Regions from separate parts of the Paenibacillus sp. FSL H7-0357 genome, predicted to be linked through region 1. Evidence: a T-box and tRNA genes for the amino acid it is inferred to sense, from the RefSeq annotation. Region 1 holds a T-box; the other holds one or more tRNA genes.
What was found. A T-box is a leader RNA that pairs with one kind of tRNA and senses whether it is charged. The one in region 1 lies ahead of tyrS (tyrosine--tRNA ligase), so its partner is inferred to be a tRNA-Tyr.
Positions count from the first base shown of each region.

Region 2: it has a tRNA-Tyr gene. The T-box ahead of tyrS (tyrosine--tRNA ligase) is inferred to sense a tRNA for this amino acid. The anticodon was not compared.

Region 1 covers NZ_CP009241.1:3,299,838-3,303,235, forward strand. The annotation lists gene H70357_RS14230 (transglycosylase domain-containing protein) at 1-1,516, opposite strand, end outside; T-box leader at 1,654-1,909, shown strand; gene tyrS (tyrosine--tRNA ligase) at 1,978-3,231, shown strand; gene H70357_RS14240 (GNAT family N-acetyltransferase) at 3,254-3,398, opposite strand, start outside.
Region 2 covers NZ_CP009241.1:139,257-142,654, forward strand. The annotation lists rRNA gene H70357_RS00670 (23S ribosomal RNA) at 1-917, shown strand, start outside; tRNA gene H70357_RS00675 (tRNA-Ser) at 998-1,089, shown strand; tRNA gene H70357_RS00680 (tRNA-Met) at 1,116-1,192, shown strand; tRNA gene H70357_RS00685 (tRNA-Val) at 1,201-1,276, shown strand; tRNA gene H70357_RS00690 (tRNA-Thr) at 1,327-1,402, shown strand; tRNA gene H70357_RS00695 (tRNA-Asp) at 1,419-1,496, shown strand; tRNA gene H70357_RS00700 (tRNA-Phe) at 1,525-1,600, shown strand; tRNA gene H70357_RS00705 (tRNA-Tyr) at 1,606-1,691, shown strand; tRNA gene H70357_RS00710 (tRNA-Lys) at 1,699-1,771, shown strand; gene H70357_RS00715 (NAD(P)/FAD-dependent oxidoreductase) at 1,813-2,883, shown strand; gene H70357_RS00720 (PucR family transcriptional regulator) at 2,993-3,398, shown strand, end outside.

The sequences.
Region 1 (3,398 bases):
CTTCGATGCCAACCTTCTCATTAAACAGCTTGAGCGCAGGAATGTTCAAAGACTTGTTAAGCGCATAGCGGGCGGTAACCAGACCCTGATAACGGTTGTTGGCATTCTTCGGGATGTGGAATCCCTTGGAACCATCCTTCAATATGATTGGAGCATCGTCGAGGATGCCGGCAGGCTGGATCAGACCCGCATCAAGTGCAGGCAGATAAGCAGCAATCGGCTTCATGGTCGAGCCCGGCTGACGGACCATCTGCGTAGCATAGTTCATCTGTTCAATGTTGAAGTCCCGGCCTTCGATCATCCCCAGGATGGCTCCGGTCTTGTTCTCAATCATCATCCCGGCTGTCTGTTCCTTGCCTCTGGCCTTGCTGTCTTTTGTGAAATTATCACTGTTCTCGGAGATGCTGTGCATAGCGCTGTATACTTTTTTGTCAATCGTAGTGTATACACGGTATCCGCCGGTCATTAGCTTCTGACGGGCTTCCTCCAGAAGCACTGTGTCTTCTGCCGGACTCGTGGTATCTTTCGCTTTTTTCTTGTCTTCGTTGATCGACAGTAGGATCTCTGCCGCCTTGCGTTCGGTTTCCAGCATCAAGTAAGGGAATGTAGCATAGGCCTTCTTAGAATGCGGTGCCAGAGAGCCTTTGATGTCAAAGAGGCGCGCTTCATCATACTGGGAGGAAGTGATTTTGTTCTCCTCCAGCATCCGCCGCAGTACGAGCTGCTGGCGCTCCATGGCTCTGTTAAAGGCCGTCTCGTTGAATTCACCCACTCCGTTAAATGCGGAATACTTGGAAGGAAGCTGGGGCAGACCGGCCAAATAGGCAGCTTGCGCAACATTCAGCTTCTCCAGGTCCTCCACACCGAAGATGCCCTTGGATGCGGCTTTGATACCGAACACATTATAACCGTTGGAGCCGTTCCCAAAGGGAACCTTATTGAGATATGCGGTAATAATTTCCTGTTTGGATAAAAAACGTTCAAGCCGCAGGGAGAGCAGGATTTCCTTCACTTTGCGGTCTTCCGTACGGTCCAGATTCAGAAATACACGTCTTGCGAGCTGCTGGGTAAGCGTACTGCCCCCGGTCTGGACCGATTCGTTGAGCAGCTTCTGCTTGACGGCACGAAGGGTACTGCTGAAATCCACTCCTTTATGGTCATAGAAGTTATTGTCCTCTATAGCGAGGACGGCATCAATCACAAGCTGTGGAATATCGTTGAATTCAATTAGCCTGCGGTCTTCTTCGGTGCGAAGCTGACCGATCGGTTGCCCATCCCGGAAATAGGCAAACCCGGTGACGGCGTTCAAGCTGACTTGCTGCTGAATCAATTCTTCGGTGCGCACAGGATCATCTTTCACAATGGAAGTTATGTAGCCTGCCAAGGCACCACCAGCAAACAGAATGCCTAGTATGCCGAGTATAAACATCCACTTTACGACTGAACCGAACCTGCGGAGCCAGGATCTTCGGGGTGGATGCTGTTTTACGGTCTTCTTTTTGTTCTCCTCAACCATCGACGATAATCCTCCTTTTAACGGAACTATTATAGCACAATTTGGCGTATTTGAATGCGCTTCTGCCTGAAAGTCGAATTCATGAGGTGTTGACTTTTTAAAAGGTCCTATGGTATAAGTTTACTCAATTGGATATTCGAAAAGCGTGGAAAGACATCAGTAGAAGGAAAGCCATGTGTTTCAGAGAGCCGGTGGGTGGTGCGAACCGGCAGCAGGCCCCTTTGAATTACAGTCTGGAGCTGTCCGGAGGAACTACAAGCGCATTTCGCTTGTTCAGTAGTCCTGGACCGGGTGCAAGCCCGTTATGGCAATGAAGTGAAAGAGAATGCCTGTGCTCCGGCACGGCAAATCTTTAATTAGGGTGGTACCGCGAGCCTCTTACTCGTCCCTTGGGATGAATGAGAGGCTCTTTTTGCGTTCTTTGGATTGATTAGTGTTGAAAAACTGGGAGGAATAAGGAAATGACTTGGGAAGAGCTTTCAATCAGCCAACAGCAGGAAGTCGAGCGTCAGATGGAAGTGATCACGCGTGGTGCCGTGGAAATAGTGCCAGAGGGGGAAATGAAGCGCAAAGTGATCCAATCCGTTGCTGCGGGTATTCCGCTAAACATCAAACTGGGTCTTGATCCGTCGGCGCCGGATATTCATGTGGGACACACTATTGTGATTCATAAGCTGCGCCAGTTCCAGGAGCTCGGGCATCAGGTGCAGCTGGTCATCGGAGATTTCACCGGACGTATCGGGGATCCTACGGGCAAATCCGAGACACGGAGGCAGCTTAGTGAGGACGATGTGCAGCGTAATGCCGAGACCTACAAGAAGCAGATTTACAAGATTCTTGACCCGGAGAAAACAAAGATCTTCTGCAACTCGGAATGGCTCAGCCCGATGTCCTTCTCAGATGTTGTAAATCTGGCGGCAAAAGTAACCGTAGCCCGGATGATGGAACGCGACGATTTCTCCAAACGCTTCCAGGGCGGCCAGGCCATCAGTATTCATGAATTTTTCTACCCGCTGATGCAAGGGATGGATTCCGTTGCTCTTAAGACCGACGTGGAGATTGGAGGCACGGACCAGAAGTTCAATGTGCTGATGGGCCGTACACTGCAGAAGGAATATGGCCTGGAACCGCAAGCTGTTATACTGATGCCGCTGCTGGAAGGAACCGACGGTGTGCAGAAGATGAGCAAAAGTCTGGGGAATTACATCGGCATTGATGAAGAGGCTAATGAAGTCTATGGCAAGGCGATGTCCGTGCCGGACGAGGTGATGCTGAAATACTACGAAATGGCTACAGATATCAGCAATCAGGAGCTCGCTGCCTTGAAAGCGGGTCTGGCCGACGGGACGGCCCATCCACGGGATGTCAAAATGCGTCTTTCATATACATTAGTACGAATGTACCATGGAACAGCAGCCGCGGAGGCCGCGCAGCAGCACTTCATTACGGTGTTCCAGCAGCGTGCGCTCCCGGAGGATATTGAGACAATCGGCATACCGGCTAAAGAGCTGTTGAGCGGCACAATTAAGCTGGTCAAGCTGTTAACGCTGCTTGGTTTTGCAGGCTCCAAAGGCGAAGCTAAACGTTCGATCCAGCAGGGCTCAGTGAAGCTGAACGGGGTGAAGCAGGAGGATCCGAACGGGGAAATCCAGCCTCAGGAGGGCGACATTGTCCAGGTAGGCAAGCGGAAGTATGCCAAATTAACTTTAGCTTAGGGGTTATTTTGCATAATGCAGCCTAATCTGCCGAAGCTTCCATTACATAATTCTCTTTAGTTAACTCGTAGTCAACTGAAGATTGCAGTTCCCCGAGCTGATTTCTCCAGGAGTCATGATGAACCGCAACTTTGCGAAAGCCGAGCTTCTCATAGACATGCTGCGCC
Region 2 (3,398 bases), 3.2 Mb from region 1:
GTAACGACTTGGGCGCTGTCTCAACGAGAGATCCGGTGAAATTTTAATACCTGTGAAGATGCAGGTTACCCGCGACAAGACGGAAAGACCCCATGGAGCTTTACTGCAGCTTGATATTGAATTTGGGTACGATCTGTACAGGATAGGTGGGAGCCGTAGAGGCAGGAGCGCAAGCTTCTGCGGAGGCGCCGTTGGGATACCACCCTGATCGTATCTAGGTTCTAACCTGGTACCCTAATCGGGTACGGGGACCGTGTCAGGCGGGCAGTTTGACTGGGGCGGTCGCCTCCTAAAGAGTAACGGAGGCGTTCAAAGGTTCCCTCAGAATGGTTGGAAATCATTCGAAGAGTGCAAAGGCATAAGGGAGCTTGACTGCGAGACCAACAAGTCGAGCAGGGACGAAAGTCGGACTTAGTGATCCGGTGGTACCGCATGGAAGGGCCATCGCTCAACGGATAAAAGCTACCCTGGGGATAACAGGCTTATCTCCCCCAAGAGTCCACATCGACGGGGAGGTTTGGCACCTCGATGTCGGCTCATCGCATCCTGGGGCTGAAGTAGGTCCCAAGGGTTGGGCTGTTCGCCCATTAAAGCGGTACGCGAGCTGGGTTCAGAACGTCGTGAGACAGTTCGGTCCCTATCTGTCGTGGGCGCAGGAAATTTGAGAGGAGCTGTCCTTAGTACGAGAGGACCGGGATGGACGTACCGCTGGTGCATCAGTTGTTCCGCCAGGAGCATGGCTGAGTAGCTACGTACGGACGGGATAAGCGCTGAAAGCATCTAAGCGTGAAGCCCCCCTCAAGATGAGATTTCCCAATTAGTAAGACCCCTTGAAGACGACGAGGTAGATAGGTTGGAGGTGGAAGTGCAGCAATGCATGGAGCTGACCAATACTAATCGGTCGAGGGCTTATCCAACAGTAAGACGCAGATTCGTTTCGGATTCAGTTTTCAGGAATCAAGGTTCCTGAATGAATTTACATGGCACCAACTTGTTTGGAGAGATACCCAAGTGGCTATAAGGGGACCCTCTGCTAAGGGGTTAGACTGCGTAAGCGGTGCGAGGGTTCGAATCCCTCTCTCTCCGCCATTTCAAATTCATAATATTGTTAGTGTGGCGGCGTAGCTCAGCTGGCTAGAGCGTACGGTTCATACCCGTGAGGTCGGGGGTTCGATCCCCTCTGCCGCTACCATACAACCCGGAGGCTTAGCTCAGCTGGGAGAGCATCTGCCTTACAAGCAGAGGGTCGGGGGTTCGATCCCCTCAGCCTCCACCATTTTCACAATTCAACACTGTTTCAACACTGTTTCAACACTTTTACACCGTGCCGGTGTAGCTCAACTGGTAGAGCAACTGACTTGTAATCAGTAGGTTGGGGGTTCAAGTCCTCTCGCCGGCACCATTATTTTTACAAATGCGGAACCGTGGTGTAGTTGGCCTAACATGCCTGCCTGTCACGCAGGAGATCGCGGGTTCGAATCCCGTCGGTTCCGCCATTTTTTTATGTTTTATGGCTTTTTTTATGGCTCGGTAGCTCAGTCGGTAGAGCAAAGGACTGAAAATCCTTGTGTCGGGGGTTCGATTCCCTCCCGCGCCACCATATATGGAGGCTTAGCGAAGTGGCCAAACGCATCAGACTGTAAATCTGCTCACGTACGTGTTCGGTGGTTCGAATCCATCAGCCTCCACCAGTTTTATGAGCCATTAGCTCAGTTGGTAGAGCACCTGACTTTTAATCAGGGTGTCGAAGGTTCGAGTCCTTCATGGCTCATCCCAATCAGAAAGTCATCACCTTCGGGTGGTGGCTTTTTTGTGTTATCGTCATACCGCATGAAAATGAAATTGCTGACAGCGAGTTTAAAATTCCTGTCTCCGTTTAATTATAAGTTTATAACACTGAGCAGAAATGAGGGGATTCCTGTTATATATGATGCAATTATTGTTGGAGGCGGTTTTGCCGGCCTGCAGGCAGCGATTCAATTGGGGCGTTACTCTACCCACCATGTGCTTGTGATAGACGCGGGAGGGGGAAGATCTAACATTTGCCGCAATTATCATAATATATTGGGCTGGCCAGAGGGAATATCCGGTGAAGAGCTTAGGGCAAGGGGCAGGAGGCAGGCTGAAGTTGCCGGTGTGGAGTTTGCTACGGATAGGATTACTAAGGCAGAGAAGCAGAATGGTTTGTTTCAGCTGAACGGTTCCAAGAATCAGTGCTATAGTTCCAAGACATTGCTGCTTGCAACAGGTGTAATGGACCGCTTTCCTAAGCTGCCGGGGCTTGCAGCTACACTAGGGAAGACGGTATATGTATGCCCGGATTGTGATGGCTACGAAATTCAGGACCGGCAGACCCTATTGCTGGGCTCAGGTGACGTAGGGGCAAACATGGCTTTTATTTTGCGTGAGCGTACGGGTGATTTGACTTATATCAATCATGAGTGCCAGCCGGTATCGGCAGAAAACCGCCAACGTCTTGAAGAGCAAGGGATCTTATATGTAGAGGAAGCAGTTGCTCGAATCGATGAGGAGAACGATGGAATCATTAAAGCGGTAATCCTGGAGAGCAGAATTACTTTGCTTGCGGAGCGTGGGTTCATCGCCTTTGGGAACAATGCGGTACATTCGGAACTTGCGGCAGAGCTTGGGGTGAAGCTTCATAAGAACAGGCATATCGAAGCGGATAACCGTTCATTAATGACCAATGTGGAGCATTTATGGGTGGCTGGTGATGTGGCTGTTCATGCAGAGCAAGCTACAGTTGCAATGGGCGAGGGAGCGATAGCCGGTATTTGGATGCATAAAGAGTTAAAGAAGATATCTCCGGTAAGCTTGCCGCCGTCTAAGCAAAATCATAGTGAAATGGTAAAACAAAATAAATGATTCCTCAAATTGTCGATTGTGTCTTAGTAATCGGAGGGACCAGGCCGCATAATGTTGGGAATTATGATAAAATAGGCGAAAAGAGCAAAAGTGGTGGAGTATGGTGACGATGGATAGTGAGGCATTGCGTCAAAAATTGGAGCAGCTCACCGGAAAGAGAACCGGAATCAAACAACTCGGGAGGCAGCATTCAGCTTCTCTTTTTGGCATAGGCAAAGAAGAGTTGGATCAGCCGGTCACTCATGAAGGTCATCTCTGGGTACCATTGTATGAGAACGAGGGAAGAATAACTGCGATTTGGGTAGAGATGGATGGCCTTTCAGCTCTGGAATTGCAATTGGTCAATTATGCGGCACGGAATTTTGCTGTCGCGCTCAAGGCCACAGGGTTAAAGGAAGAAGGAGAAGTAGAGGCACGGCAGCTGAGCAACTGGCTGAATTCGCAGCTCGAGCAAGAGAAGAATGATGCAGAGATTCCTGACGAAATTACTCTGAAGGGACGTTTGTTCGGCGAGA